Regions from separate parts of the Janthinobacterium sp. BHSEK genome, predicted to be linked through region 1. Evidence: predicted binding sites of a transcription regulator. Region 1 holds the regulator's gene; each other region holds the start of a gene.
The links. Region 1 encodes FNR, which switches genes on or off when oxygen is low (the NO sensors DNR and NnrR bind a similar motif). Its sites were predicted from a motif close to TTGATNNNNATCAA; they were not measured.
Positions count from the first base shown of each region.

Region 2: a site for FNR is predicted at 6,147-6,160, ahead of ubiU (ubiquinone anaerobic biosynthesis protein UbiU). Genes of this name have one in related genera too.
Region 3: a site for FNR is predicted at 1,917-1,930, ahead of AC0V2Y_RS16650 (universal stress protein). Genes of this name have one in related genera too.

Region 1 is NZ_JBWBYV010000005.1:64,376-73,994, reverse strand. It holds gene AC0V2Y_RS02930 (putative DNA modification/repair radical SAM protein) at 1-985, opposite strand, end outside; gene modA (molybdate ABC transporter substrate-binding protein) at 1,123-1,881, shown strand; gene modB (molybdate ABC transporter permease subunit) at 1,901-2,572, shown strand; gene AC0V2Y_RS02915 (sulfate/molybdate ABC transporter ATP-binding protein) at 2,569-3,279, shown strand; gene AC0V2Y_RS02910 (TOBE domain-containing protein) at 3,320-4,087, shown strand; gene AC0V2Y_RS02905 (response regulator) at 4,180-7,254, opposite strand; gene fnr (fumarate/nitrate reduction transcriptional regulator Fnr) at 7,494-8,252, shown strand; gene AC0V2Y_RS02895 (FixH family protein) at 8,379-8,903, opposite strand; gene ccoG (cytochrome c oxidase accessory protein CcoG) at 8,958-9,619, opposite strand, start outside.
Region 2 is NZ_JBWBYV010000083.1:10,119-19,737, forward strand. It holds gene AC0V2Y_RS24360 (Pls/PosA family non-ribosomal peptide synthetase) at 1-2,738, opposite strand, end outside; gene AC0V2Y_RS24365 (anaerobic ribonucleoside-triphosphate reductase activating protein) at 2,887-3,591, opposite strand; gene nrdD (anaerobic ribonucleoside-triphosphate reductase) at 3,584-3,781, opposite strand; gene AC0V2Y_RS24375 (ribonucleoside triphosphate reductase) at 3,778-5,526, opposite strand; gene AC0V2Y_RS24380 (hypothetical protein) at 5,651-6,061, opposite strand; gene ubiU (ubiquinone anaerobic biosynthesis protein UbiU) at 6,224-7,261, shown strand; gene ubiV (ubiquinone anaerobic biosynthesis protein UbiV) at 7,402-8,298, shown strand; gene ubiT (ubiquinone anaerobic biosynthesis accessory factor UbiT) at 8,318-8,857, shown strand; gene AC0V2Y_RS24400 (heavy-metal-associated domain-containing protein) at 8,883-9,146, opposite strand; gene AC0V2Y_RS24405 (hypothetical protein) at 9,223-9,396, opposite strand; gene AC0V2Y_RS24410 (substrate-binding periplasmic protein) at 9,395-9,619, shown strand, end outside.
Region 3 is NZ_JBWBYV010000046.1:22,196-31,814, reverse strand. It holds gene AC0V2Y_RS16660 (enoyl-CoA hydratase) at 1-468, opposite strand, end outside; gene AC0V2Y_RS16655 (MFS transporter) at 564-1,847, shown strand; gene AC0V2Y_RS16650 (universal stress protein) at 1,985-2,422, shown strand; gene mltA (murein transglycosylase A) at 2,463-3,701, opposite strand; gene AC0V2Y_RS16640 (hypothetical protein) at 3,751-3,897, shown strand; gene apaG (Co2+/Mg2+ efflux protein ApaG) at 3,923-4,297, opposite strand; gene rpe (ribulose-phosphate 3-epimerase) at 4,465-5,139, shown strand; gene AC0V2Y_RS16625 (phosphoglycolate phosphatase) at 5,139-5,843, shown strand; gene trpE (anthranilate synthase component I) at 6,113-7,609, shown strand; gene AC0V2Y_RS16615 (aminodeoxychorismate/anthranilate synthase component II) at 7,611-8,174, shown strand; gene trpD (anthranilate phosphoribosyltransferase) at 8,240-9,283, shown strand; gene trpC (indole-3-glycerol phosphate synthase TrpC) at 9,318-9,619, shown strand, end outside.

The DNA.
Region 1 (9,619 bases):
GCTGCGCCGCGCGGTTCAAGTCCAGCGGAAAATGTTCGCGGTGCGCCAGCGCCCACGCCAGTTTCGGATCGATGTCGAGCGCCAGGTTGCCGCCGCTGGCGGGCAGCAGTTCGTTGGCCTGGAAACCATAGCTGCGCAGCAAGAAATCGGCCTGGTACAGCCGGTGTTCGCGCAGCATGGGCGGCGGCGCCAGCGGCACGCTTTTCGGACTGTCGGGGATCGGGCTGAAGGCCGAGTAGTACACGCGCTTGAGTTTATAGCTGCCGTACAGGGTTTCGGCCGTGGCGAGGATCTGCTGGTCGTCGCTGGCGTCGGCGCCGACGATCATTTGCGTGCTTTGCCCGGCCGGCGCGAAGCGGGGCGAGCGCGGTTCTTCCGCCTTTTCATCGAGCTTGCGGCGGATGGCGCCCATGGCCAGCTTGATCGTGTGCACGCTCTTTTCCGGTGCCAGCTTCTGCACGCTGTCCTGCGTCGGCAGTTCGATATTGACGCTGAGCCGGTCGGCATAGCGGCCCGCCTGCGCGATCAGGGCCGGGTCGGCGTCGGGGATGGTTTTCAGGTGGATGTAGCCGCGGAACTGGTGCACCTCGCGCAACTCGCGCGCCACCTGCACCAGTTGCTCCATCGTGTAGTCGGCCGAGCGGATGATGCCGGAACTGAGGAACAGGCCGTCGATGTAGTTGCGCAGGTAAAAGTCGCTGGTCAGTTTCACCACTTCGGCCACCGTAAAGCGCGCGCGCGGCACGTTCGAGGTACGGCGGTTGACGCAGTACTGGCAATCGTACAGGCAGTAATTCGTCAACAGTATCTTCAGCAGCGAGACGCAGCGCCCGTCCGGCGTGTAGCTGTGGCAAATGCCCATGCCCGAGGTGGCGCCAAAGCCGTCCTTGCCGATGGAATCGCGCTTCGGCGCGCCGCTGCTGGCGCAGGACGCATCGTACTTGGCCGCATCGGCCAGGATTTCCAGCTTGTCCGTCAATTCCATGGCTCACCTCGATATACTGTGTTTATATACAGTATATCAGGGAATCGGCCTGCTGCCGGCTTGATCTGTGCAATGGCAGAACGCTATATATCGGTGTATATTACGGGCCTGGTTCTCTTCTCATCAAGGATATGATCATGCGCCTCACCTCCCTCGCCCACCTGCTTGGCACCGCTCTTCTCGCCACCGCCGCTACCTCCGCCCTTGCCGGCGAAGTGGTGGTGTCGGCCGCGGCCAGCCTGACGAATGCGTTCAAGGATGCGGCGCAGAGCTATGAGGCGCAGTATCCAGGCAGCAAGGTGTCCTTGAACTTTGCCGCCTCGGGCGTGCTGCTGCAACAGATCGTCAAGGGCGCGCCCGTCGACGTGTTTGCCTCGGCCGACCAGGAAACCATGGATGCGGCGCAAAAGCAGGGCCTCGTCTTGCCGGCCGACCGCATGGATTTCGTCGGCAACAGCCTGGTGCTGATCGTGCCGCACGACAGCAAGCTGGGCATCAAGGCTTTGGCCGACCTGACGCACAAGGGCGTGACCCGCGTGGCCATCGCCAACCCGGCCAGCGTGCCCGTCGGCCGCTATTCGGAAGGCGCGCTGAAGAAGGCGAATCTGTGGGACGCCGTGCAGCCGAAAGCCATCGGCACGCAGAACGTGCGCCAGTCGCTCGATTACGTGGCGCGCGGCGAAGTCGATGCGGGCTTTGTCTACGCCACCGACGCGGCCATCATGAAGGATAAAGTGAACGTGGTGCTGGAGGTGCCGCTCGACGCGCCCGTGCTGTACCCGATCGCCACCATCAAGGGCAGCGGCAATGCCGCCGAAGCGAAGCGCTTCGTCAGCTACCTGCAAACGGCGCCGGCGCAAGCCATCCTGGCCAAATACGGTTTTAAAAAGCCCTGATTTTTAGGTAAGCGCCCGCATGGATATCGCCTGGACCGCGCTGGCCCTGTCGCTGAAAGTTGCGGCCTGGGCCACGGCGCTCAATTTGTTGCTCGGCATCGGTACGGGCTATCTGCTGGCGCGTACGCGTTTTCCCGGGCGCGAGCTGCTCGACGCCCTGTTGACCCTGCCGATGGTGATGCCGCCCACCGTGCTTGGCTATTACCTGCTGGTGCTGCTGGGGCGGCGCGGCACCCTGGGCATCTGGTTGCAGGACAACTTCGGCATCAACCTGATCTTTACATGGCAGGGCGCCGTGATCGCCTCCACCGTCGTCGCCTTTCCCCTCGTCTTCAAGCCCGCGCGCGCCGCCTTCGAAGCCGTCGACGGCCAGCTCGAGCAGGCGGCTCGCGTGCTGGGCATCTCGGAGCTGGCGATTTTCTTCCGCGTCACCTTGCCGCTGGCGTGGCGCGGCATCCTCGCCGGCGTGCTGCTGGGATTCGTGCGCGCGCTCGGCGAATTCGGCGCCACCCTGATGGTGGCCGGCAGCATCCCCGGCAAGACGCAGACCTTATCCGTCGCCGTGTACGAGGCCGTGCAGGCGGGCCAGGACGACGTGGCCAACACCCTCGTGCTGATCACCTCCGCCGTCTGCATCGTGGTGCTGCTGTCGGCTGGCCGCCTGGCGCCCGGGCGCATCGCTCATAAATGACCGCTATGCAACTCGACCTCGACATTCGCGCCACCTTGCGCTCTGGCAAACGCCGCTTCGACCTGCAGGTGCAATGCACCTCCGGCAGCCAGCGCATCGCCATGTATGGCCCCTCCGGCGCCGGCAAGAGCATGACCTTGAAAGCCATTGCCGGACTGTTTACACCGGACGCGGGCCATATCCGCCTGAACGGGCGCACCTTGTTCGATTCGGCCGCCGGCATCAACTTGCCGCCGCAGCAGCGCAATGTCGCCTACCTGTTCCAGGATTACGCGCTGTTTCCGCACCTGACGGTGCGCCAGAACGTGGGCTTCGGCCTGGCGCGCGGCTGGTTCAATCCCCGCGCGCGCGAGAAATTGCAGAAGGTCGAGCATTGGCTCGACGCGTTTCACTTGCAGGAACTGGCGCACCAGTTCCCCGACGAGTTGTCCGGAGGCCAGCGCCAACGGGTGGCGCTGGCGAGGGCGCTCGTGGCCGAACCGAATGCCCTGCTGCTCGACGAGCCGTTCGCCGCCCTCGATCCGGCCCTGCGTGTCAAAATGCGCCTGGAACTGAGCCAGTGGCAGCAGCGCCTGGACGTGCCCATGATCCTGATCACCCATGATCCGGAAGATGCGCGCATCCTGGGCGAGCATGTGCTGTACTTGCGCGACGGACAGATTGATAACAGGGAAGAACACATGGCATTGGGTGAACGCATTGGATAAATCAGCGGCAGCGGAAATCGGCCTGCAAGGCTCGGTATGGATGACGGTGGGCGGCGAGCACCTGGGCGGCGCCGGCAGGGTGGAATTGCTGGGCGCCATCGCCGAGTGCGGTTCCATCACGCAGGCGGCCAAGCTTGTGAAGATGAGCTACAAGGCGGCCTGGGACGCCATCGACGCGATGAACAATCTGGCGGGCGAGCCGCTGGTCGAGCGCCTGGCGGGCGGCAAGGGCGGCGGCGGCACGCGGCTCACGCAACGGGGACGCCAGCTGGTCGACAATTTCCGCATCATCGAGCGCGAGCATGCCCGCTACCTGCGCCAGCTGGGCAGCCAGGCCGAAGGCATCGCCGACGATCTTTTACTCATACGGAGAATGGCCATGAAAACCACGGCACGCAATCAATTCCTCGGCAAGGTGGCCGAACTGAAACAGGGTGCCGTCAACGACGAAGTCACCTTGGAATTGCCCGGTGGCCAGCACATCGTTGCCATCGTCACGCAGGGCAGCAGCGCAAGCCTGGGCCTGGTGCCGGGCGCGGAAGCGTTTGCGCTGATCAAGGCGTCGTCGATCATCCTCGTGGCCGACAGCGCAGGCGCGCGCTTCTCCGCGCGCAATCAATTGACCGGGGTGGTGACGCGCGTGCAGACGGGTGCCGTCAACACGGAAGTGGTGCTGGACTTGCCGCGCGGCGGCACCATCGCCGCCATCATCACCAATCAGAGCAGCACCGAGCTGGGCATCGAGATCGGCAGCAATGTGACGGCGATTTTCAAGGCGTCCAGCGTGATTCTGGGCGTGCCGGCGTAAATGGGGTAGGTCGGATTAGCGCGCAAGCGCGTAATCCGACAAGGTTCCGGGGTCAGACCCGGCGGGTCAGACCCCGGTTTTACGTTGCAGGCTTAATCCTTCAGCCTGGATAACCAATCCGCCGCCGCCGTCAGCGCCAATTCCAGTTCCTGCGCCGTCTGCGCCAGCAGTGCCGGCACTTCGTCGAGGCGGCCCGCGTCGATGGCTTCCTCGGTGGCGAAGGCGGCGCGGATCAGGCGTTTCGTGCCCAGGGTGCCGACGGAGCCGCGCACGCTGTGCAGGATGCGCGCCACGTCGCTGTGGCGGCCTGCCTGCAAGGCTGTTTCGGCGTCGCGCATGGGCGTCATGCCCTTGTTCAGCGCGTCTTCCACCATGCGCCGCAGCACGCCGCGCCCCTTCGCGTCGCGCCCCATCACGCGCATCAGCGGCGCCATGGAAAACACTTCCTCATCGGCGACGGGCGCCGGCCCGGCCGTCTGCACTGGCGGGCGCTTGGGCAGGTGGCGCAGGATGACTTCCATCATCTCTTCCACCACCACGGGCTTGGCGATGAAATCGCTGATGCCGGCCGTCATGCAGCGCTCGCGCTCGGACGCCAGCACGCCGGCCGTCATGGCGATCACGGGCAGGCTCAAGCGCAGTTCCGTGCGGATGATGTGGGTGGCGCTGAAACCGTCCATGACGGGCATCTGCATGTCCATCAGCACGATGTCGTAGCGCAGCGCTTCCGTGCGCAGCCGTTCCACGGCTTGCAAGCCGTCGCCCACCACGTCCAGGGTGGCGCCCATGTGTTCGAGGATGCCGCGCGCCACGGCCTGGTTCAGGTGGTTGTCCTCCACCAGCAGGAAATGCACGCCGGCCAGTTCCGTGCCCAGCGGCTGGTGCAGGATGCGCTGCTCGCCGCCGTCGTGCTTGGCAATCAGCGCCTGGTGCAGGGCATCGAACAGGCTCGAGCCCGTGATCGGCTTCATCAGCACGACATCGGCCTCGGCCGCGCTGGAGATTTCTTCCAGGTGGTTGCGGGCGAAGGCGTTGACCATCACCACGATGGGCTGGCGCTGGCCGGCCGCCGCCTGGCGGATGGCCTTGGCCGTGGCCAGGCCGTCCATCACGGGCATGTGCCAGTCGGCCAGCACCACGTCGTACGGTTGCTGCTGCGCCAGGCGTTCGCGGTACAGTTCGATGGCGGCAAAGCCGGAGTCCACTTCGTCGGCCAGCCAGCCCCATGCCTCGATCAGCTTGACGATCAGTTCGCGCGTGGTGCGGTTGTCGTCGGCCACCAGCAGGCGCAGCTGGCCCAGGGTGGGCGTGCGCCGCGTTTCGGCCGGCTGCGCCAGCATCTCGAACGGCACGCTGAACCAGAAGCGGCTGCCCTTGCCTTCGTTGCTGGCGACGGCGATGTCGCCGCCCATCATGTGGATCAGCTGCTTGCTGATGGCCAGGCCCAGGCCCGTGCCGCCGAAGCGCCGCGTGATGCTCTGGTCGCCCTGCGAAAAGGCGGCAAACAGCTGCTGTTGCTGCAGCTGCGTCATGCCGATGCCCGTGTCGCGCACTTCGAAGCGCAGCCAGGCGCGGCCGTTTTCTTTCTCGGCCAGGCTGACGGCCACCACCACTTCGCCGCTCTCGGTAAACTTGATGGCGTTGCCGGCCAGGTTGACGAGGATTTGCTGCAGCCGCTGGGCGTCGCCCACGAGGCGGCGCGGCACGTCGGGCTCGACGGCAATGGCCAGTTCCAGCTCCTTTTCACCCGCATTCATGGTCATGGTCGTGGCCAGCGTGTTCATGACTTCGTCGAGGTCGAATTCGACGGGCGACAATTCCATGCGGCGCGCCTCGATCTTCGAATAGTCGAGCACGTCGTTGAGGATGCCCAGCAGCGACTGGCCCGCCACGCGCACCATGGTCAGGTACTTGCGCTGTTCCGTATCGAGCTTGGTATTGCCCAGCAAATACACCATGCCCAGCACGGCATTGAGGGGCGTGCGGATTTCATGGCTCATGTTGGCCACGAAATCGCTCTTCGCACGGTTGGCCGCCTCGGCCCGGTCGCGCTCCTGTTCCAGCTCCGCCGCGCGCGATTCGAGTTCCTGCTGCAGGCGGTCGCGCTCGCTCATCAGGCCGTTGAAGGCTTCCGTCAGTTCGCCGATCTCGTCGCGCTGCTGCACGGGAACGGGAGTGAAACGGCTGCCGCTGGTGCGCAGCGCCTGCAGGGTGTCGCGCAGGCGCACCAGGGGCGAGAGCAGGCGCACGGTGACCCAGCCCAGCACGGCTGCGGCCAGCAGCGAGGCGAGGATGCTCCACAGCACCAGCCGGTACAGCACGCCGTCGAACGGTTCGAAGGCGTCGTCGAGGGGCAGCGAGGCGGCCAGCAGCCAGTTCACCGATTTCAGGCGCTTGAAGCTGTTGACGGCCGTGATGCCGCGGCTGTTGGTGCTGACCATGCTGCCTTCGCCATCGTCCTTCAGCAGCTGGGTGGTCGTCAGGTTGGCGTTCGGCAGGCGCGGCTGCAGCAAACGGCTGGTATCGGGGTGCAGCACGTAGCGCGGCACGGCGCCGCGCGTGAGGATGAAGTAATAGCCGCTCTTGCCGATCTTTTCCGAGCGCAAGCGCCCCAGCAGGTTGTCCTTGTACAGGCGCAGCACGCCGATCACCACGCCGGCCACCTGGCCGTCGGCGGCCAGCACGGGCGCCACCATCTGCACGATGGGCATGCCGCTCGATTTGCCCAGCATCGGCTCGGTGATCATGGGCTGGCGCGTGCGCAGCACGGTCTGGAAATACTCGCGCTCGGCGACGTTGATGCCGGCGCGCCCCGCCACTTCTGGCATGTCGGCCACGACGGCGCCGTGCGCGTCGAGCACCAGCACGTCGTCGAACAGCACCAGCATCGAGCGGCGCGAATAGTATTCGCGCAATTGGGCGGGCTGGGCGATCAGTTCCGGCGGCTGCTGCCGGGCCGTCAGGGTGACGATCTGCAGCAGCATCCCCAGCTTGTCGTCGAGCTCGGCGGCGGTGCGGCTGATCAGGGACGACTGCTGGCTCAGCAGTACCCGGGTGAAATCGTCGCGCATGTGCTGCACCTGGATCATGGTGACCAGCGCGATCATGGCGATCGAGGTCAGGCTGGTGGCCAGCGCGACTTTTGCTTTGATGCCGAGAGGCTTCATGATTTCCTTTTCAGTACCGGGCGGCACAGGCGGCAAATAATGCTGTCAGGAATTTTCCTATCAATACCCCAGCTTGGCAAGCGCCGCCACGCAAATTGCCCTCTCCGCATGGGCTTTTGACGATGTTGCCATATAATTAAAGGCGGGACGTCGTTTATTCGGTGAAATTGCGGTGAAATTGGCACACGGCAACCCTGTATGCAGTAAACTTGTTGTTGCATTTTCTAAAAGGTACCGACATGACTGAAGCGCTACTCACTCCAACCTTGCCCACAGTGACCGTGGAAGCGTTGCGTGCGCGATGCTCGACCTGCAGCATGCATCAATTGTGCCTGCCGATGGGCCTCGATGTGGGCGACATGGACAGGCTGGACCAGATCATCGGCCGCCGCCGCAAGATCGTGCGCGGCGCCTCGCTGTTCCGCATCGGCGACTCGTTCCAGAACCTGTACGCGATCCGCCTGGGCCACTTCAAGACCTACCAGATCAATCCGGGCGGCGAAGAGCAGGTGACGGGTTTCCAGATGGCTGGCGAACTGCTGGGCATGGACGCCATCAGCGCCGACCGCCACCACTGTAATGCGGTGGCCCTGGAAGACAGCGAAGTGTGTGAAATCCCGTTTTCCAGCCTGGAACAATTGCTGGGCAACATGCCGACCCTGCTGCGCCATTTCCACCGCATGATGAGCCAGGAAATCACGCGCGAGCAAAGCGTGATGCTGTTGCTGGGCAATATGCAGGCGACGCAGCGCTTTGCCGCCTTCATCGTCAACCTGGCGTCGCGCTATGAAGCGCGCGGCTATTCGAGCAGTAAATTCCAGTTGCGCATGTCGCGCGAGGAAATCGGCAACTACCTGGGCCTGACCATCGAAAGCGTCAGCCGTTTATTGTCGAAATTCAAGAAGGAAGGCTGGCTGCGCGTCTCCAACCGAGAGATCGAGATCCTGCAGCCGGCGAAATTGAAGGCCATTACGGCCGGCACGGACGTCTGCAAATAACAGCACCGTCAAAACCTACTGCGCGTCGCGCTTTGCGGCCTGCGATGCTCGCTGTGCTCTAGCACAGCTGCGCTTCTCAGCCACAAATCACTGCCGCTCGCTACGGTTTTTTCCCGGCGCTGTACGTTATAGCTCTTCATCCGCGTGCAGCGCGATGCTGCGTTGCAGCGGCCAGGTCCAGATACCGGACAGGCGCCACTCGCGCTTGTCGTTTTCCACCAGCACCTGCCAGCGGCTGCGTTCGAGCATCGGCAGCGCCACGGAAAAATTGCCGGCAGCATCGGGCTGCACCAGCAGCTTGATATCCTTTTCCGGCAGGGTCGCATGCGCCAGGTGCAGCAGCAAAGGCCTCTGGTACGCCTTGCCGAAGCTGTGCACGGAACCGCTCAGGCGCGCTGCGGCGACGTCATACGCCAGGGTCGTATCCATGGCCAGGTCGCTGGCGATCGTGTCGCGCTTCAAATCCTGGTTGATGGCCTTGCCCTGCTTGTAATAGTCGCCCACCACCAGCGCATCGGGTTGTGTAAACGCGATATAACCCATGAAGCTGCCGACGACCACGGACAGGCCGGGACCGATCATCAGCAGCCATGGCCAGCGGTGCTTGTACCACGGGGCAACGGGGGCTTGCAGTTTCAGACTGTCGGACATGCTATTTCTCCTGTGTAAATGGCCGGCCCCCATGCGGGGACCGGCCTTCCTGCATTAGCGCGGCACGATGAAGACCGCGCTTTCGCGCACGTGCAGCGACGGGTCGTCCAGCGAGTGCAATTCGATTGCAATCTTGTTCGAACCCTTCTCGCCGACGCCGTGCGGCACGCGCAGGCGGATCGGCCAGCCCAGCGTTTCCGTCGGCTGCAACGTCACTTCCTCGCGTGTCAGCAAGGTCAGGCCCGGCAAGCCGGATGCGCTGATTTTGAAATGCTGGCTTTGCTCGGAGGTGTTCATGATCTGCAGGCGGTAGACGTTTTCGATCATGCCGTCTTCCACTTCGCGTCCCATCGAACCGCGGTCGCGGATCACGTCCATTTTCAGGGGCGTGCGCAGGGCCAGCGAAGTACACACGGCGATGATGATCAGGGCCAGGATGGACGTGTAGATCAGCACGCGCGGGCGCATGGCGCGCTGGCGGATCTGCTTCGAATTGAAGTTGTTTTCCATCGCATGGTCGGTGCTGTAGCGTATCAGGCCACGCGGCCGTTCGACCTTGTCCATCACGGTATTGCAGGCATCGACGCAGGCGGCGCAGCCGATGCATTCATACTGCAGGCCGTTGCGGATATCGATGCCGGTCGGACACACCTGCACGCACAGGGTGCAGTCGATGCAGTCGCCCAGCTTGTCGTTGTTGCCAGCCTTCTTGCTCA
Region 2 (9,619 bases), on a different contig from region 1:
TCGCGCTCGTCGAACCCGTCGATCAGCACGAAGCTGGGGAAGACGGGCATGAAGAACAGTACGGCGATGAGGACCATGCCGAAGCAGAAGAACACGGTCTCGCCCGTCAGCCGCAGGCGCGAGACGGCGGGGCGCGGCGGCCGGCTGGCTGCGTCAAACGCGCCAATGTCGCGCGCGGGCGAACCCGTGTACACACGTCCGTCGGGCACCGCCGCGCCATCGGCCAGCGCCGATTGTCCCTCGAGGTGGCCAAACGCGCCTACTTTGGTATTGCCTTCCAGGATAGCGTAAGAGCTGATGCAGGCATCGTCGCCGATGCGGATCCGGCCCAGCAGCAAGCGGCCCCGTTCCACGCGGGCGTTTTCAAAGTTGACGGCATTGCCCACGCTGACGTTGTCGCCGATGGACAGCAGGTCGGGCGCGCGCAGGGTCATCGAGCCGATGACCACTTCCTTGCCCACTTTCGCGCCCAGCGCGCGCAGCCACCAGCTGTTCAGGGACGAGCCGCTGAGCAGATATGCGGGCGCCGATTCGACCAGGCGGTCGGCCAGCCACCAGCGGTAATACGTGACGCCCCACAGGGGATAGCTGCCCGGCTTCAGCCGCCCGGCGATCAGCCACTTGCCGGCAATCGCAATGGCAAATTCGGCCAGGGTGGCGAGCAAGAACACGCCGATCGAGGCGGCGATGGCGCGCGGCACGGTGTCGCCCGTGTCGCCCGTGAAGAAGTGGTAGGTGAAGAAGGGCGCCATCCACTGCGCCATGCGCAGGGTGACGAGGCCCGGCACGGCCGCCGCCTGCGCCGCGCCGCAGATCCAGCGCTTCCAGGCCGACGGCGGCGTCCAATCCGCTTCCGGCGTGGCCAGCGCGGGCGCCTCGTTCAGCACGGCGGCGATCTTGCCGATCTGCCGGTTCTGGTAAATGTCGCGCACCGTCATGTGGGCGTAGGCCGGATCGGCGCGCAGGCTCGACGCCAGGCGCGCGGCCAGGAAGGAGTGGCCGCCGAGATCGCTGAAGAAGTCCTGCTGGCGCAGGATGGGCTGGCCGGGGAACAGCTTGGCCAGCGCCGCGAACAGGGCCGCCTCGGCTGGCGTTTCCGGCGCGTCCGATTCACCCGCTTCATCAGCCGGCGGCGCGGACAATGGCATGGCCTTCAAGGCTTTCCGGTCGATCTTGCCGGACGTCAGGCGCGGCATCAGCGGCAGCAGTTCGAAGCGGCCCGGTACCATGTAGGGCGGCAAATGCAGGTTCAGGGCCGCGCGCAGGGTTTTCGCCGCCAGGGCGTCGCCGGGTGCATCGTCGCTGCCGACGATGTAGGCCACCAGCTGGTCGATGCCGTCATCCTTGCGCAGCAGGACGGCCACCGTGCCCACGCCCGGCTGCTGCGCCAGCACGGCTTCGATCTCGCCCAGCTCCACGCGGAAGCCGCGTATCTTCACCTGGTCGTCGGCGCGGCCCAGGCACAGCACCTGGCCGTCCGGGTCGATGCGGGCCAGGTCGCCCGTGCGGTACAGGCGCGCGTCATCGTCGCTGCTCGCCCAGGGATTGGGCAGGAATTTTTCCACCGTCAGGTCGGGCCGGCCCAGGTAGCCTTCGGCGAGGCCGGGGCCGATGATGCACAATTCTCCCGTTTCGCCGCGCGGCAGCAAAGTCAGGGGGCGGCTTTCGCCCGGCTCGGCCACCTGCAGCACCAGCAAGCCGTAGTTGGGCAGCGGCGTGCCGATGGTGACAGGTTCGCCGGGCCGCAGGCGCGCCAGGCTGCACGAGACGGTCGCTTCCGTCGGACCGTAGGTATTGAACATGGCGCGGCCCGGGCGCGACCAGCGCTCGACGAGGGACTCGGGGCACATCTCGCCGCCCAGGTTGATCAGGCGCAGGCTTGGCACGTCTTCTGCGAACAGAGCCAGCAGGGTCGGCACGGCGTGGAGCACCGTGACGTGGTTGGCGGCCAGCGCGCGCGGCAAGGCTTCCGGGTCCCCCGAGATTTCCTTGGGCCCCAGCCACAGGGTCGCGCCCACCAGGTAGGCGATCCAGATTTCCTCGAACGACATGTCGAAGGCGACGGAAAAGCCCTGGTAGACGGTGTCGCCTTGCGCCACTTCCAGCACGGCGTTTTCGCTGCGCAGGAAGTGGCAGATGCTGCGCTGATTGATCAATATACCCTTGGGTTTGCCCGTGGAGCCGGACGTGTAGATCACGTACGCCGGGTGTTCGGGCAAGACTGTGCCGCGCGCGGGCAGCAGTTCGCCCGGCGCGGCGGGGGCCAGCAGGCTTTCCGCCGTCCATACGGGACGCTGGACGCCGGCCTGCTCCAGGCGCGGCGCGAACTGCGCGCAGCTGACGACGCCGGCACCGTTGGCGTCATCGAGGCACACCTGCAGGCGCTCGACGGGTGTGTCTTCATCGACGGGCAGCCAGGCGGCGCCCGCCTTGGCGATGGCCGCCTGCATCAGCAGCAAAGGGGCGCCGCGCGGCAGCCATAGTCCCACGATGTCGCCGGGCTTGACGCCGGCCGCCACCAGGCGCGATGCCGCCAGGCCCGCTTGCGCATCGAGTTCCGCATAGGTGATGCGGCGCGCGCCATCGATCAGGGCGATGTGCTGCGGGCAGCGGCGCGCCGTCGCTTCCAGCAGGTCGGCCAGCACTTCCTCGCGCAGCAAATCCGGTCGCGGCGGGCCGTACAGGATGTCGGCGTGGGTGGAGGTGGTGCCTGGACTGACTGCGGTGAAATCGTTCATGGATGACGCTTATCTGTAATGCGGAATGAAGAATCTGATGGGCCGCGCATGGTGCGCGGCGCAGTTGATACATTACAGTACGCAAGACATTTCAGCGTTGCAGAACGGGGAATTTTGTAGAGTTTTCAGCCATTATGTGGCGGCTGGATCAACTGCCATGATTACGGAATGTAAATCGCGGAAACATGGCGCCGATTTGCGCCACAGTAGCCGCCGCCGGATAGCCGTGCAGGGGGCGGCCGGACAGCGCCGCGTCCGCGCAGCCTTCGGCGCGGAACTGCTGCAGCACGTAGTTGTCGACGCCTTTCGCGGCCAGGGTGGCGGCCAGTGCCAGCAGCTGTGCGTCCGGCAGCAGGTCCGGGTGGGTGGTGGTGCGGCATTCGTAGGCGACGCCGCTGGCGAGGATGGCGTCGAGGCAGGCGCGCGCCGGGTCGCCGCTGCCGGCCACGCGGGTCACATGGCGATAGTCGGCAAACGGCGCCTTGATGTCGAAGCCGACCCAGTCGACCAGGGGCAGCACTTCCTGCAGGCGCTGCGGATAGATGCAGGCCGTGTGCAGGCCGATGCCGAAACCCAGCGCTTGGACGTCCTGCATGGCGCGCCCCAGCGCCGGGTCCATGCACGCCTCGCCGCCGCTGAAGACGACGGCGTCGACCAGGCCCACGCGGCGGCGCAGCCAGGTCAGGACGTCCTGCCACGGCATGGCGCCTGCCGGCGTGCGCGCCTGCAAGTGCGGATTGTGGCAATAGCCGCAACGCCAGGGGCAGCCCTGCACGAAGACCACGGCGGCCAGCTTGCCCGGGTAGTCGGTGGCGGAAAAGGGCGTCAGGCCGCCCACTTTCAACTCAGCCATGGCAGGCGGGCTGGCCAAGCCGTGCGCCCGCTTCCGTAAAATACTGGCGCTCGTGGAATTCGCCCTGCTTGCCGATGTTGAACGAGGCGACGGGGCGGTGGTAGCCCATCACGCGGGTCCAGATTTCGCAGCGCTGGCGTTCGGTGTCGAGCAGGGTGATGGCGGGAGTGAAGTCGGGACGTGCATTCATGGCGTTTCCTCAAGTGATGGAGCAGGGTGGGCCTGCTTGCGGGCGATCAGCTCCGCGTCGCAGGTGGGGCAAAATTCATGTTTGCCGGCCAGATAGCCGTGGCGCGGGCAGATGGAAAACGTGGGCGTGACGGTGATGTAGGGCAGCGAGAAGCGGCTCAGGGCGCGTTTCACCAGCTCGCGGCAGGCATTCGCGTCCGACAGCGCTTCCGTCATGTACAGGTGCAGCACCGTGCCGCCCGTGTACTTGCGCTGCAGCGCATCCTGCAATTCCAGCGCCTCGAAGGGGTCGTCCGTGTGGCCGACGGGCAGCTGCGACGAATTTGTATAGTATGGATTGTCGACGGTGCCCGCCTGCAGGATGGCGGGATAGCGCTTGCGGTCTTCGCGGGCGAAGCGGTACGTCGTGCCTTCGGCCGGCGTCGCTTCCAGGTTGTACATATGGCCCGTCTCTTCCTGGAAGGCCACCATGCGGGCGCGCACGTGGTCGAGCAGGCGGATCGCCAGCGCATGGCCCTCGGGACTCGTGATGTCCCAGGCGTCGCCGCTGAAATTGCGGATCATCTCGTTGATGCCGTTCACGCCCAGCGTGGAAAAGTGGTTGCGCAGGGTGCCCAGGTAGCGCTTCGTGTACGGGAACAGGCCCTGCTGCATCAGTTCCTCGATGGTGCGGCGCTTGATTTCCAGGCTGGTCTTGCCCAGTTCCAGCAGGCGGTCCAGGTCCGCCATCAACGCCGCTTCGTCGCCGCGCCACAGGTGGCCCAGGCGCGCGCAGTTGATGGTCACCACGCCCAGGGAACCCGTCTGCTCGGCGGAACCGAACAGGCCATTGCCCCTTTTCAGCAGTTCGCGCAAGTCCAGCTGCAATCGGCAGCACATGGAGCGGATCATGTTCGGCTTGAGTTCCGAATTGATGAAGTTCTGGAAGTAGGGCAGGCCGTAGCGGGCCGTCATCTCGAACAGGCGTTCCGCGTTTTCGCTATGCCAGTCGAAATCCTCGGTGATGTTGTAGGTGGGGATGGGGAAGGTGAAGACTCTGCCCTTGGCATCGCCCGCCATCATGATCTCGATATAGGCGCGGTTGATCATGTCCATCTCCGCCTGCAGCTCGCCATAGCTGAAGTCCATCTCCTGGCCGGCGATGACGGGAATCTGCTCGCGCAGGTCGTCCGGGCAGACCCAGTCGAAGGTGAGGTTGGTGAACGGCGTCTGCGTGCCCCAGCGCGATGGCACGTTGAGGTTGAAGATCAGCTCCTGCATGTACTGGCGCACGTCTTCATAGCGCAGGCTGTCCTGGCGGATGTAGGGCGCCATATAGGTGTCGAAGGAGCTGAACGCCTGCGCGCCGGCCCATTCGTTCTGCAGGGTGCCGAGGAAATTGACGATCTGGCCGATGGCGCTCGACATGTGCTTGGGCGGACCCGATTCGATCTTGCCCGGCACGCCATTCAAGCCTTCGTGCAGCAGGGTGCGCAGCGACCAGCCGGCGCAATAGCCGGCCAGCATGTCGAGGTCGTGGATGTGCAGCGCCGCTTCGCGGTGCGCCGCGCCCACTTCCGGCGGATACACCTGGTCCAGCCAGTAGTTGGCGATGACCTTGCCCGACACGTTGAGTATCAGGCCGCCCAGCGAGTAACCCTGGTTGGCGTTGGCGTTGACACGCCAGTCGCGCCGGTCCAGGTATTCATTGATGGACGCGGCGACATCGACCTGGCCGCGCATGGATGGAACTGCATTTGTCGTCATGAAACCTCCAATAAACACAACATGCGGTGTTTTTATGGAGATTAATCACTAAATATAGTGACGTCAAAGGGCGCGTGCAGTTGCGTGGCGAATCCTTGATGCAGGTGAAAAAAGCATCCCCCGTTTACTTTTTCGCGCGTCCCTGGTGCAGGATGAAGCAGCTCAGGCCAAAATGCGCGGCGGCGCAGGCGGCGATGCTGATGCTGGAGGCGGGCAGCACGTGCGCCCAGATTTCCAGCGGTGAGAAGGTGCTCCAGCTGGCGACGCGGATATCGAACGTGACGTAGTTCGCCAGCAGCCAGTACAAGGCCAGCAAGCCCGTGCTGGTGGCGGCCTGGCGCACCACGGGCATGGCGCGGCGGGAGAGGACGGCTTGCAGGAACAGCAGCAGCACGCCCGGATACGCGCCCAGCACCTCGGGCGACAGCATGGACAGCGCCTCGGCGTCGTAGCCTTCCGTGGGCGCGGCCCACTGCACCTGCAGCACGGTGAGGAACAGGGTGAGCAGGAAGATCAGCAGCGGTTTGCGGGGCATGGCGGGCAATTGGACAGGGAGAAAAGGGGGGCATTTTACAGCCAGGTCAAGCAAGTTGAACGCGCGCCAGCCATGCATGCATTCCTTCACCTGCGTCAAGGACTGGGCGGTATGGGCGGGGCTATAGTCTGCACCCTGAGCCGATACAGGACTGTGAACACCATGATGCTTGAATCAACCACCGCCACCCGCGTGGCCGGACCGCTGGAACTGGTCTGCCCCGCCGGCAGCCTGCCCGCCTTGAAAGCGGCCGTCGACAATGGCGCCGACACCGTCTACCTGGGCTTTCGCGACGCCACCAATGCGCGCAATTTCGCCGGCCTCAATTTCGACGAGAAGGCCATCGCCGAGGGCGTGCGCTACGCCCACCAATATGGACGCAAGGTGCTGCTGGCGCTGAACACCTATCCGCAGCCGCACAACTGGGCCGTGTGGCGCAGCGCCATCGACCGCGCCGCGCAGGCCGGCATCGACGCCATGATCGTGGCCGATCCGGGCTTGATGGCGTATGCAAGCGAGCACCACCCGCAGCTGCGCCTGCACCTGTCCGTGCAGGGCTCGGCCACCAACTACGAAGCCATCAATTTTTACCATGAACACTTCGGCATCGCCCGCGCCGTGCTGCCCCGCGTGCTGTCGATGGCGCAGGTCGAGCAATTGATCGCCAAGACGGAAGTCGAGATCGAGGTCTTCGGCTTCGGCAGCCTGTGCGTGATGGTCGAGGGACGCTGCGCGCTGTCCTCGTATGCGACGGGCGAGGCGCCGAACACGCACGGCGTGTGTTCGCCGGCGAAATCCGTGCGCTGGCTGGAAACGCCGAACGGCCTCGAATCGCGCCTGAACGGCGTGCTGATCGACCGCTATGCGCCGGGCGAAAACGCCAGCTATCCGACCCTGTGCAAGGGGCGTTTCGAAGTCAACGACGAAGAGTATTACGCCATCGAGGAGCCGGCCAGCCTGAACACGCTGGCGCTGCTGCCGCAGCTGATCGCCATGGGCGTGAGCGCCGTGAAGATCGAAGGGCGCCAGCGCAGTCCCGCGTATGTGGCGCAGGTGACGCGCGTGTGGCGCGAAGCGATCGACGCCTGCCGCGAAGGCAATGCGCGCTACGCCGTCAAGCCGGGCTGGATGGCGGCCATGGACAAGCTGGCCGAAGGCCAGCAGCACACCTTGGGCGCGTATCACCGCTCTTGGAAATAGCAAAACCTGCTGCGCGTCCCGGGGCGCGGCCTGCGATGCTCACCGCCTCGGCGGCCCCGTGCTAAAGCACGGCTGCGCTTCTCGGCCCCGCCGCGAGCCGCTCGCTACGGTTTTGTAACTTAAAAAATATTGGAAAAGGCATGCTAAAACTCTCTTTGGGTCCCTTGCTGTACTACTGGCCGCGTGCCACCGTCTTCGAGTTTTACCAGCAGATCGCCGGCACCGCCGTCGATATCGTGTACCTGGGCGAAACCGTCTGCTCGCGCCGGCATGAGGTGCGTCTGGCCGACTGGCTCGATATCGCCGACATGCTGGCCGCCGCCGGCAAGGAAGTGGTGCTGTCGACGCAGGCGCTGATCGAGGCGGGCGCCGAACTGGCGACCCTGCGCCGCATCACGGGCAATGGCCGCTATGGCGTCGAGGCCAACGACATGGGCGCCGTGCACTGCATGGAAAAGGGTACGTCCTTCGTCGCCGGTCCCCATTTGAACCTGTTCAATGGCCCCAGCCTGCAATTGCTGGCGCGCCTGGGTGCACGGCGCTGGGTGATGCCGCTGGAAATGGGGCAGACGGCGCTGGCCGAGATGCAGCGCCAGAAACCGGAAGGGCTGGAGACGGAAGTGTTCGCCTATGGCCGCATGCCGCTGGCGTTTTCCGCGCGCTGCTTCACGGCGCGCAACCGCAACCTGCCGAAGGATGATTGCGGCTACAGCTGCCTGGAAGAGCCGGACGGTCTGCTGCTGCGCACGCGCGATGAAGTGCCCTTCCTCGTGTTGAACGGCACGCAGACGCAGTCGGCGCTGGTCTACAACCTGGTGCGCGAACTCGACGCCATGCGCGACATGGGCGTGTCGGTGGCGCGCATCAGTCCGCAAGCCATGCATACGGAACAGGTGATCGCCATCTTCGACCGCGCCCGCCGAGGGCAGGTCAGCGGCATCGGCGCCCAGGCCCAGCTGGCGGCCTGCCAGCCGGCCGGCGCCTGCGACGGCTACTGGCACGGCCAGCCCGGCATGGAACAGCACGCCGCCCATTGAACGCATCGAAAGGAAGAACATGCAAGATCAACTGGAAAGATTGCCCGTCCCGGCCCCGGTCCCGGCCAAACCCGGCATGAGCAAGCCCGCCGTGTCGTACCGGCTGCCCGAACCGCTGGCCGAACTGCTGTCCAAGCTGCCGCCATATCCCGCCTCGTGGCTGTTCGTGCAAGGCTTGAACCGCCTGCTGGCGCCGCAATTGCCCGACGACGTGCGGCGCAGCCTGGAGGGGCGCAGCCTGCGCTTGCGGCTGCTGGACGCCGGTATTGCCTTCGATTTCGAGTGGCAGGGCACGGTATTCGTAGCCGAGCGCTATGCCGACGTGCCCGACCTGTGCATCGCCGCCAGCGTGCATGATCTGATGCTGCTGGCGCGGCGCCAGGAAGATCCGGACACCCTGTTCTTCAGCCGCCGCCTGAGCCTGGAAGGCGATACGGAGCTGGGCCTGCTGTTCAAGAATACGCTCGACGCCATCGAATTGCCGCCGTTCGACCTGCAGGCGCTGGGACCGCGCCGCGTGCTGGCGCATCTGCGCGACCGGGGCGCGCGGGAAGGCTGAGCGGGGAGCTGGCGGCGGCAGGCGTTCAGTGGCGGCAGTGGCCGCAGGCGCCGCTGCACGAGGCCAGCTGTTCTTCATCCGTCGCCTCGCCCATGAAGCCGGCGCCGTTGACGGCGGCCAGCAAGCGTTCCTGCGTGGCCAGGCGTTCGTCGAATTGCACCGTGGCGCCGTGGCGCGCCAGCGAGACGCAGACGGTGGCCACGCCCGTGACCGCTTCAAGCGCGCCCGTCAACCTGTCGGCGCAGCCTTCGTGATCCATTCCAATAATATTCAAGCGCGCTGTCTGCATGGGTTCCTCTTGTTTTTCAGATAAAAAAACAGCGTAGGCGAGGGGCGCGCATGCCGTCCAGAGCAGCACGCAAGATTTATTTTGTATTTGCGGTTTTATTGATCTGGATTAATTCGTACCGCTTCACTCCGGCCTGAACTGCTGTTGTTTTATACACAGTTTCCATAATCCAGTCGACAAGCGTGCCCTGCTGCGCGATACTGTCATTCTGATAAGAACGCTGATGAAAGCGCTGGAAAGGAGGGGCCATGCGGCGCCGCCCCCTGCTCATGCTTGCCGGCCTGTGGCCGTTGGGCGCTGCGGCCGGCACGCCGCTGCCGCTCGTGTATCCGCGCCACCAGGCGCTCGATGATCCGCAGCAAGGTTATGTGACGGCCTTGCTGCAACAGGCGCTGGCCCGGTCGGGCCAGGCGTATGCCTTGCGCCGCTCCGCAATGCGCATGGTGCAGACGCGCGCCATGCAGGAAATCGCC
Region 3 (9,619 bases), on a different contig from region 1:
GGCCTTGGCCTTGCCGATGGCGCGCGGCAAACGCTGCGTACCGCCCGCGCCTGGCGTGACGCCGACCTTGATTTCCGGCTGGCCGAATTTGGCGCTGTCGGCAGCGATCAGGAAATCGCACATCATGGCCAGTTCGCAGCCGCCACCGAGTGCATAGCCAGCCACCGCACCCACCACCGGTTTGCGCACGCGCAAGATATGTTCCCAGTTGCGGCTGATGTAGCCCTGGGTAAAGGTATCGGGATACGTGTAATCGGCCATGGCGGCGATATCGGCGCCGGCGGCAAAGGCTTTTTCGCTGCCCGTGAGCACGATACAGCCGATATTGTCATCCGCATCGAACTTGAGCAGGGCGTCGCCCAGCTCATTCATCATATTGTCGTTCAAGGCGTTCAAGGCCTTGGGGCGGTTCAGGCGGATGATCGCCACCTTGTCCTGGATATCGATGATCAGGTCTTCGTATTGCATAGTGTCTCCTCTCGATGAACGGTGCAACGATTGTAGCGGCTAACGGCAGCGGCGCGGCAGCGGCGCTGCTATTATTGTGAGCCTGATCACCTTTCATCGAGCAGCGTATTTTCTCCTCCTTCCTCCAATATTGCGCCAGCCACCTGCGCGGCGACGGCAGCGCCGCCAGCGTCAATTTCCGCCGCCTGTGGTTCAGCAACGGCCTCAACTGCTTCGGCGCGCAGATCACCTCGCTGGCCCTGCCCCTGTGCGCGGTATTGTTACTGCATGCGACGCCGGAACAGATGGGCGTGCTGGTCGCCCTGCAGGCGCTGCCGTTCGCCCTGTTCGGCTTGCCCGTCGGCGTGCTGCTGGACCGGCGCAGCAAGCACCCGATCATGCTGTTCAGCGAAAGCATGTCGGGCCTGGCACTGGCCAGCGTGGCCGTCGCCTGGTGGTGTGGCGTGCTGTCGATGCCATGGTTATATATAGTGGGATTCATCATCGGCACGGGCTTCGTCGTCGGCGGCGGCGCCGAACAGGTGTTTCTGACCTTCCTCGTGGGCCGCGATGGTTTGATCGACGCGCAGTCGAAATTTGCCGCCACGGAATCGGCTTCGCGCCTGATCGGCCCCGGCCTGGCCGGCGTGCTGGTGCAAGTGCTGTCGGCGCCCGTCGCCATCCTGTGCACGGCCTGCGGTTATCTGGTTTCCGTCTTCAATTTGCGCGCCATGAGCGTGCGCGATCCACGCCCTGCTCCCTCCGACAAACACGCCCTGCACGACATCGCCGACGGCTTGCTGTTCGTCTGGCGCGAACCGCTGCTGCGCGCGCTGGCCTGGGGCGCCGGCATCTGGCACTTCCTGTTTTACGCCAGCATGGCCTTGACGGTGCTGTTCGCCACGCGCGACCTGGGCATGAGTCCTGGCGTGCTGGGCATGACGCAGATGCTGGGCGGCGCCGGCGTCTTGCTCAGCGCCTTCATCGTCAAGCCGCTGACGCGCCGCTACGGCGCCGGCCGCACCATCCTGATCGGCCTGGCATCGACCTCGCTCTGCTTTGTCCTGACGCCAACGATTCCCGCCGCGCTGTTCGGCAGCGCGGCCGCCAGCGCCGTTGCCTATGCCATATTGATGTTCTTTTTCGATTGCGGCGTGATGCTGTTCTTTATTCCCTACCTGGGCCTGCGCCAGAAGGTCACGCCCGATCCCATGCTGGGCCGCATGACCTCGACCATGCGCTTCCTGACGGTGGCGACGGCGCCGCTGGGCGCGCTGGCCGCCGGCTGGGTGGCAGAACATTTTGGCGTGCGCAATGGCCTGGCCTGCATCGCGGCAGGCAGCATTGTGTTGACGATCGCCATGGTGTGGGGCACGCCGCTGCGTAGCGTGCGCACCTGAAGCGAGGAACGGGAATACACTGCAGAAAGATTGCCTTGGCGACACTATTCATGCCAAAGCCTGTGAGGTTTGATTTACATCAAGGTTTTAATTGATGTAAATCCATAAGCTGTATTACATCACTTGAGGAGCACGCCATGTTTAACACCATCTTATTTCCCACCGACGGCTCGCCGTTGTCCGACAAAGCTGCCGAGACTGCTCTCGCCTTCGCCCAATTGAACAAGGCCAAGCTGGTCGCCATCAGCGTGGTGCAACCCTTCCCGTTCTCGCCGATGGCCGACGGCGGCATCGTGCTCGACGCCAGCCTGTATGAACAGCAGATGCAGGAAGCCTCGCAACGCGCCATCGACAAGATCGGCGCAGCGGCGCGCGCCGCCGGCGTGCCCTTCGAAGGCGTGGTGGCCGTGTCACCGAGCCCGCATGACGAAATCGTCAATGCGGCGCAAACCTACCATTGCGACATCATCCTGATGGCCTCGCATGGCCGCAAGGGCTTGAACAAACTGTTCGTGGGCAGCGAAACGCAAAAAGTGCTGGCGCATACGCACTTGCCTGTCATGGTCCTGCGCTAACCTTGCACTAGCACAATCCCAGCCCGGCGCCGCGAAAAAATCAGCGGGCCGGCGCCTGCTTCGGCAGCAACACCCACACGGCGCCGCTCTGCTTCATGCGGCCCGCATTCTCGGCCGCTTCCGCGCCAAAGCCAAAGAAATAATCGACCCGGATCGGCCCGCGAATGGCGCCGCCCGTATCCTGCGCCATGACCAGGCGCTGCATGGGAATCTCGCTATTGGCTTGCGTGGTGGACAGGAACACGGGCGCGCCCAGCGGCAGGAAGCGCGAATCGACGGCCACCGAGCGCTGCGGCGTCAGCGGCACGCCCAATGCGCCCTTCGGCCCCACCTTCGGATCGGGCAAACGCTCTTCCTTGAAGAAGACATAGCTGGGATTGGCGTTGAACAATTCATCCTTGCGCGTGGGATGGCCGGCGATCCACGCCTTGATGCCCTGCGCGGACGCCTGGCTCAGGGTCAGCTCGCCCTTGTCGACCAGGTAGCGGCCGATCGACTTGTAGGGATGGCCGTTTTGATCCGCATACGCCACGCGCACGGTTTCCTGCGTATCGGTCAGCTGCACGCGCCCGGAACCCTGCACCTGCAGGAAGAACGCCTCGACTTCATCATCCACCCACAGCAATTCCTTGCCAGTGACGGATGTGGCGCGCTCGATATCGGCGCGGGTCGCGTACGGTATCACCTTCTTGCCGACCAGCTTGCCCCGCAGGCGCATGTTCTTCAGCTCAGGATACACGCCGGCCAGGTCGACCGAGACCAGGTCGTCGGGCACCTTGTACAGCGGTGTCTGGTATGGACCTCCGCGCTTGCGCGCACCGTGCAGCAGCGGCTCGTAGTAGCCGGTGACGAGGCCCGTACTGGCGCCATCGGCCGTGATGACTTGATTCGGCACAAAGAAAGTCTCGAAGAACAGGCGGATGGCCTTGTCGCTGTCGGCATTCACCTGGCGCGCGATCGTGCACGATTCCTTCCAGTCCGGCCGCTTGACCAGCACGCCGCACGAAGCCATGAACGCGGGCCAGGCGGCGCGCATGTCGTCGCGGGCCCAGCCAGGCAAGGCGGCAAATTTGGCGGGCACGAAGGTGGGCGCTACCGCTGCATCGATGGCGTCCTTGGCATCCTTGGCATCGGCGGGCTTGGCCGGAACCGGCCTGACGACGGTCGGCGCGATGGGTGGCGCCTTGCCGCCGGCAGCGGGCGGCGCAGGCGGCGTGGTACAGGCGGAAAGCGCAAGCGCGACGGCGCCGATGGAAACGGGTAGACTACCGCGTGTCAACAGACGGCGGGTAAATACTAAGCTGCGGGTAAATAACATAGGAGTACGTATGTGGATCTTGATGATAGAGGCGCTGGTGGCGTTCTTCTTGCTGGCATTTATAGTCTGGTGGACCATGTATTCGGGTAAAAAACCCGCGCCACCGGCACGCAAGCAGCTCGGCGAAGAACAGGACGGCACCGAGAAACTGAAATAAGGGGGCGCGAGCCCCCGGCGACGCATCAATGCAAGGTGCGCGGCACCGACAGCACGAACTCGGGAATCGGCGCTTCGAACTGATGGCCGTCTTCGGCCACGCAGAAGTATTCGCCATGCATCGAGCCTTGCGGCGTGCCCAGCATGGTGCCGCTCGTGTACTCGAACTGCTCGCCCGGCTGCAGCAACGGCTGGTGGCCGACGGCGCCCAGGCCCCGCACCTCTTCCACCTTGTTGTTCGCATCCGTGATGACCCAGTGGCGCGAAATCAGTTGCGCGCCGGCCGTGCCCGTGTTGACGACGCGGATCGTGTAGCTGAACACGTGCCGCCCCTGGTCCGGTGCCGATTGCTCGGGCAGGTATTGCGTCTTGACCGTTACCGTAAATTCATAAGTCGCCATCGTCATTCCTATTCAGACATTGCCAGTCGTATTGTGTGTCGCGCGCGACGCATTGGCCATCGCGCGATGCGTATTCTGTGTTTCACTGTCCTTCAATGAAGCATGGTACCGGCGTCAAGCGTAAAATAGCGCATCTCCGCATTTTCTACTCTTAGCCTTTAGCCACCATGACAACATTCCGTATCGCTCCCAGCATCCTGTCCGCCGACTTTGCCCGCCTGGGCGAGGAGGTGCGCAACGTCGTTACCGCCGGCGCCGACATCATCCACTTCGACGTGATGGATAACCATTATGTGCCGAACCTGACCATCGGCCCGCTGGTGTGCGAAGCGATCCGCCCGCACGTGCAAGTACCGATCGACGTGCATCTGATGGTCAAGCCTGTCGATCGCATTATCCCGGATTTCGCCAAGGCTGGCGCGAACATCATCACCTTTCACCCGGAAGCGTCGGATCACGTCGACCGTTCCTTGCAGCTGATCCGCGACAACGGCTGCAAATCGGGCCTGGTGTTCAACCCGGGCACGCCGCTGCACTACCTGGAACACGTGATGGACAAGATCGACATCATCCTCATCATGTCGGTCAACCCGGGCTTCGGCGGCCAGTCCTTCATCCCGCAAGCGTTGAAGAAAATCGCCGAAGCGCGCCGCATGATCGACGAATCGGGCCGTGACATCATGCTGGAAGTCGATGGCGGCATCAAGATCGACAACATCGCCGCCGCCGCCGCCGCAGGCGCCGACACCTTCGTCGCCGGCTCGGCCATCTTCGGCAAGCCGGACTACAAGGCCGTCATCGACGCCATGCGCGCGGAATTGGCCAAAGTGGCGGGCGCCTGATGCAAGCGGGCACGGTGAAAGACCACGTACTGGCCGGCGTGCGCGCCGCCATCATCGACCTCGATGGCACGATGCTCGACACCGTGCCCGATTTTCATGTCGCCATCAATGGCATGCGCGCCGAACTGGAGCTGGCACCCATCAGCGCCGAGGCCATCAAGCTAATGGTGGGCAAAGGCTCGGAAAACCTGATCCGCACCGTGCTGGCGCTCGACTTCGATGCGGCCGGCGTGGAACAGCGTTTCGAGCAGGCGATGGAAGGCTATCAGCGCCACTACCTGGCCATCAATGGCCAGTTCAGCACCCTGTATCCGGACGTGGAAGCAGGGCTGGCGGCCATGAAGGCGGCGGGCTTGCGCCTGGCCTGCGTCACCAACAAGCCGATCGCCTTCGCCCTGCCCCTGCTGCGGCAGAAAAAACTCGATGGCTACTTCGAGATCGTCTACGGCGGCGATTCGCTGCCGAAGAAAAAACCGCATCCCATGCCGCTGCTGCAAGTATGTGCGGACTTCGACCTGCCGCCCGCCAGAGTGGTGGCCATCGGCGACTCCTCGAATGACGCGCAAGCGGCCAGGGCTGCGGCTTGCCCCGTATTGACCGTACCGTATGGCTACAATCACGGACACTCTATACACGATACCGATTCCGATGGTATAGTAAAGACACTGCTCGAAGCAGCACGTTTTATTAGCATGCAAAATTAACCGGCATACTGACCAAACCCAACACTATATCGTGAACACGTTTCTCATCAAAAAACACAATGTCACCCAAACCGGCTCGATTGAGGCCTGGCTTTGGCGACGCTGGCAATCCTGGCAGGCCTAAGGGCCGAGCCGTTACGATTGCTGCCGGCTGCACACGCGTCCTTTGCGCCTCTTGCGCAAGTTCCATGTACCGGCAGGTTTTTTGATAACCCACCGCAGGGTTTGTGCACTATGCACACTCGCACCCTGGCGGCATGGAGAAACACATGACCGAACTCGAATTCAAATCGCTGGCCCAGCAAAGCTACAACCGCATCCCCCTGATCGCGGAAGCGTTCGCCGACCTGGAAACCCCGCTCACCCTGTACCTGAAACTGGCACAGGCCCAACACGGTGGCAAGAACACCTTCCTGCTCGAATCCGTCGTCGGCGGCGAACGCTTCGGCCGCTACTCCTTCATCGGCTTGCCCGCCACGACCGTGCTGCGCAGCTACGGCAAACGCACTGAAATCGTCAAGAACGGCACCGTGATCGAGGAACACGAAGGCAATCCGCTCGACTTCATCGAACAGTTCCAGTCGCGCTTCAAGGTCGCCCTGCGCCCCGGCATGCCGCGCTTCTGCGGCGGCCTGGCCGGCTACTTCGGCTACGACACCGTGCGCCACATCGAGAAAAAGCTGGCCGGCGGCGCGCCGAAAGATGACTTGAAGCTGCCCGACATCCAGCTGATGGTGACGGAAGAACTGGCCGTCATCGACAACCTGTCCGGCAAGCTGTACCTGATCGTCTACGCCGACACGACGCAGCCCGAATCGTTTTCGAAAGCACAGCAGCGCCTGAAGGACTTGCGCATGATGCTGCGCCGCGGTGTCGATGCGCCCGTCACCAGCGCTTCCGTGCGCACGGAAACCATCCGCGATTTTTCCAAGGAAGATTACCTGAAGGCGGTCGCCAAGGCGCATGAATACGTGATGGCGGGCGACCTGATGCAGGTGCAGATCGGCCAGCGCATCCGCAAGCCATATGTCGATTCGCCGCTGACCCTGTACCGCTCCTTGCGTTCGCTCAATCCATCGCCGTATATGTACTTCTATAATTTCGGCGACATGCAGATCATCGGCGCCTCGCCCGAGATTTTGGTGCGCAACGAAACGACGGCCGATGGCGGCAAGAAAGTCACCTTGCGTCCGATTGCCGGCACGCGTCCGCGCGGCGCCACGCCCGAGCGCGACGCCGAGCTGTCGGCCGAACTGCTGGCCGATCCGAAAGAGATCGCCGAGCACGTGATGCTGATCGACCTGGCGCGCAACGACATCGGCCGCATCGCGGAAACGGGCAGCGTGCAAGTGACTGACCGCATGGTCATCGAAAAGTATTCGCATGTGCAGCACATCGTCTCGAACGTGGAAGGCACCCTCAAGGAGGGCCTGTCGAACCTGGACGTGCTGCGCGCGACCTTCCCCGCCGGCACCCTGACGGGCGCGCCGAAAGTGCGCGCCATGGAAGTGATCGACGAACTGGAAATCACCAAGCGCGGCATCTATGGCGGCGCCTGCGGCTACCTGTCGTTTGGCGGCGAAATGGATGTGGCGATCGCCATCCGCACGGGCGTGGTCAAGGACGGCATGCTGTACGTGCAGGCCGCGGCCGGTATCGTGGCCGACTCCATTCCTGAAATGGAATGGCAGGAAACCGAAAACAAGGCGCGCGCCGTGCTGCGCGCCGCCGAACAAGTGCAAGATGGCCTGGATGGAGGGTTTTAAGATGCTGCTAATGATCGACAACTACGACTCCTTCACCTACAACATCGTGCAGTATTTCGGCGAATTGGGCGAAGACGTGCGGGTCTACCGCAACGATGAAATCACGATCGCACAGATCGAGGCGCTGAATCCGGACCGCATCTGCATCTCGCCCGGCCCGAAAGCACCGGCACAGGCGGGCATTTCGGTGGAAGTGCTCAAGCACTTCGCCGGCAAGAAGCCGATACTGGGCGTGTGCCTGGGCCACCAGGCCATCGGCGATGCGTTTGGCGGCAAGGTCATCCGCGCCAAGCAAGTCATGCACGGCAAGACTTCCCTCATCGCGCATACGGGCGTGGGCGTTTTCAAAGGCATGCCCAGCCCCTTCACAGTGATCCGCTACCACTCTTTGGCGATCGAACGCGCCTCGCTGCCTTCCTGCCTGGAAGTGACGGCGTGGACGGACGACGGCGAAATCATGGGCGTGCGCCACCGGGAATACGATATCGAGGGGGTGCAGTTCCACCCCGAATCGATCCTCTCGGAACACGGCCACGCCCTGCTGAAGAATTTCCTCGAGCGCTGATCCCATGCGCACGCCCCGACGTGCCATCAGTGTCCTCCTGCGCCATCATTGAAGAAGGAAGCATCATGCCGATCACCCCACAAGAAGCCCTGCTGCGCTGCATCGAACACCGCGAGATCTTTCACGACGAAATGCTGTACCTGTTCCGCCAGATCATGTCCGGCGAAATGTCCCCCACCATGATCGCGGCCCTCACCATGGGTTTACGCGTGAAAAAGGAAACCATCGGCGAAATCGCCGCCGCCGCGCAAGTGATGCGCGAGTTTTCCACCAAGGTGCCCATGGCCGACACCACCAACCTGCTCGACATCGTCGGCACGGGCGGCGACGGCGCGCACACGTTCAATATTTCCACCGCCTCGATGTTCGTGGCGGCGGCGGCGGGCGCGCGCGTAGCCAAGCATGGCGGGCGCAGCGTGTCGTCCTCGTCCGGCAGCGCCGACGTGCTCGATTCCTTGGGCGTCAACATCAACCTGCAGCCCGAGCAGATCGCCCAGTCGATCGCGCAGACGGGCATCGGCTTCATGTACGCGCCGAACCACCATGCGGCCATGAAGCATGCGGCGCCCGTGCGCAAGGAACTCGGCGTGCGCACGATCTTCAATATCCTCGGGCCGCTGACGAATCCGGCCGGCGCGCCGAATATCCTGATGGGCGTGTTCCACGCCGACCTGGTCGGCATCCAGGTGCGCGTGCTGCAGCGCCTGGGCGCGCAGCATGCGATCGTCGTGTATGGCCGCGACAATATGGATGAAGTCTCGCTGGGCGCGGCCACCATGGTGGGCGAATTGATCAACGGCGAAATCCGCGAATATGAAATCCATCCCGAAGACTTCGGCATGTCGATGATCGCCAGCCGCAACCTGAAGGTGGCCGATTCCATCGAATCGAAGGCGAAGATGATGGAAGCGCTGCGCGGCGAGCCTGGTGCCGCCGCCGACATCGTCGCCCTGAATGCGGGCACGGCGCTGTACGCGGCCGGCGTGGCCAGCTCGATCGAAGACGGCCTGGCGCGCGCGCGCGCCGCCGTCAGCTCGGGCGCCGCGCTGGCGAAACTCGATCAATTCGTGCAGGTGACGCAGCAACTGGGCACCCCGGCGCAAGCGTAAGCCCTCCGCCCTCCTTTATAGAATAGCGACCATCATGTCCGACATACTCGATAAAATCCTGGCCGTGAAAGCCGATGAAGTGGCCAAGGCCAAAGCCCGCCGCAGCCTGGCCAGCCTGCGCGGCGACGTGGAAAGCGACGGCGCCCTGCGCGCCGGCCTGCGCGGCTTTGAAGCAAGCCTGCGCCAGCACATCGCCGACGGCAAGCCCGGCATCATCGCCGAAGTCAAAAAGGCGTCACCGTCGAAAGGCGTGATCCGCGCCGACTTCCGTCCGGCAGACATCGCCGCCAGCTATGCGGCGCATGGCGCGGCCTGCCTGTCCGTGCTGACGGACGA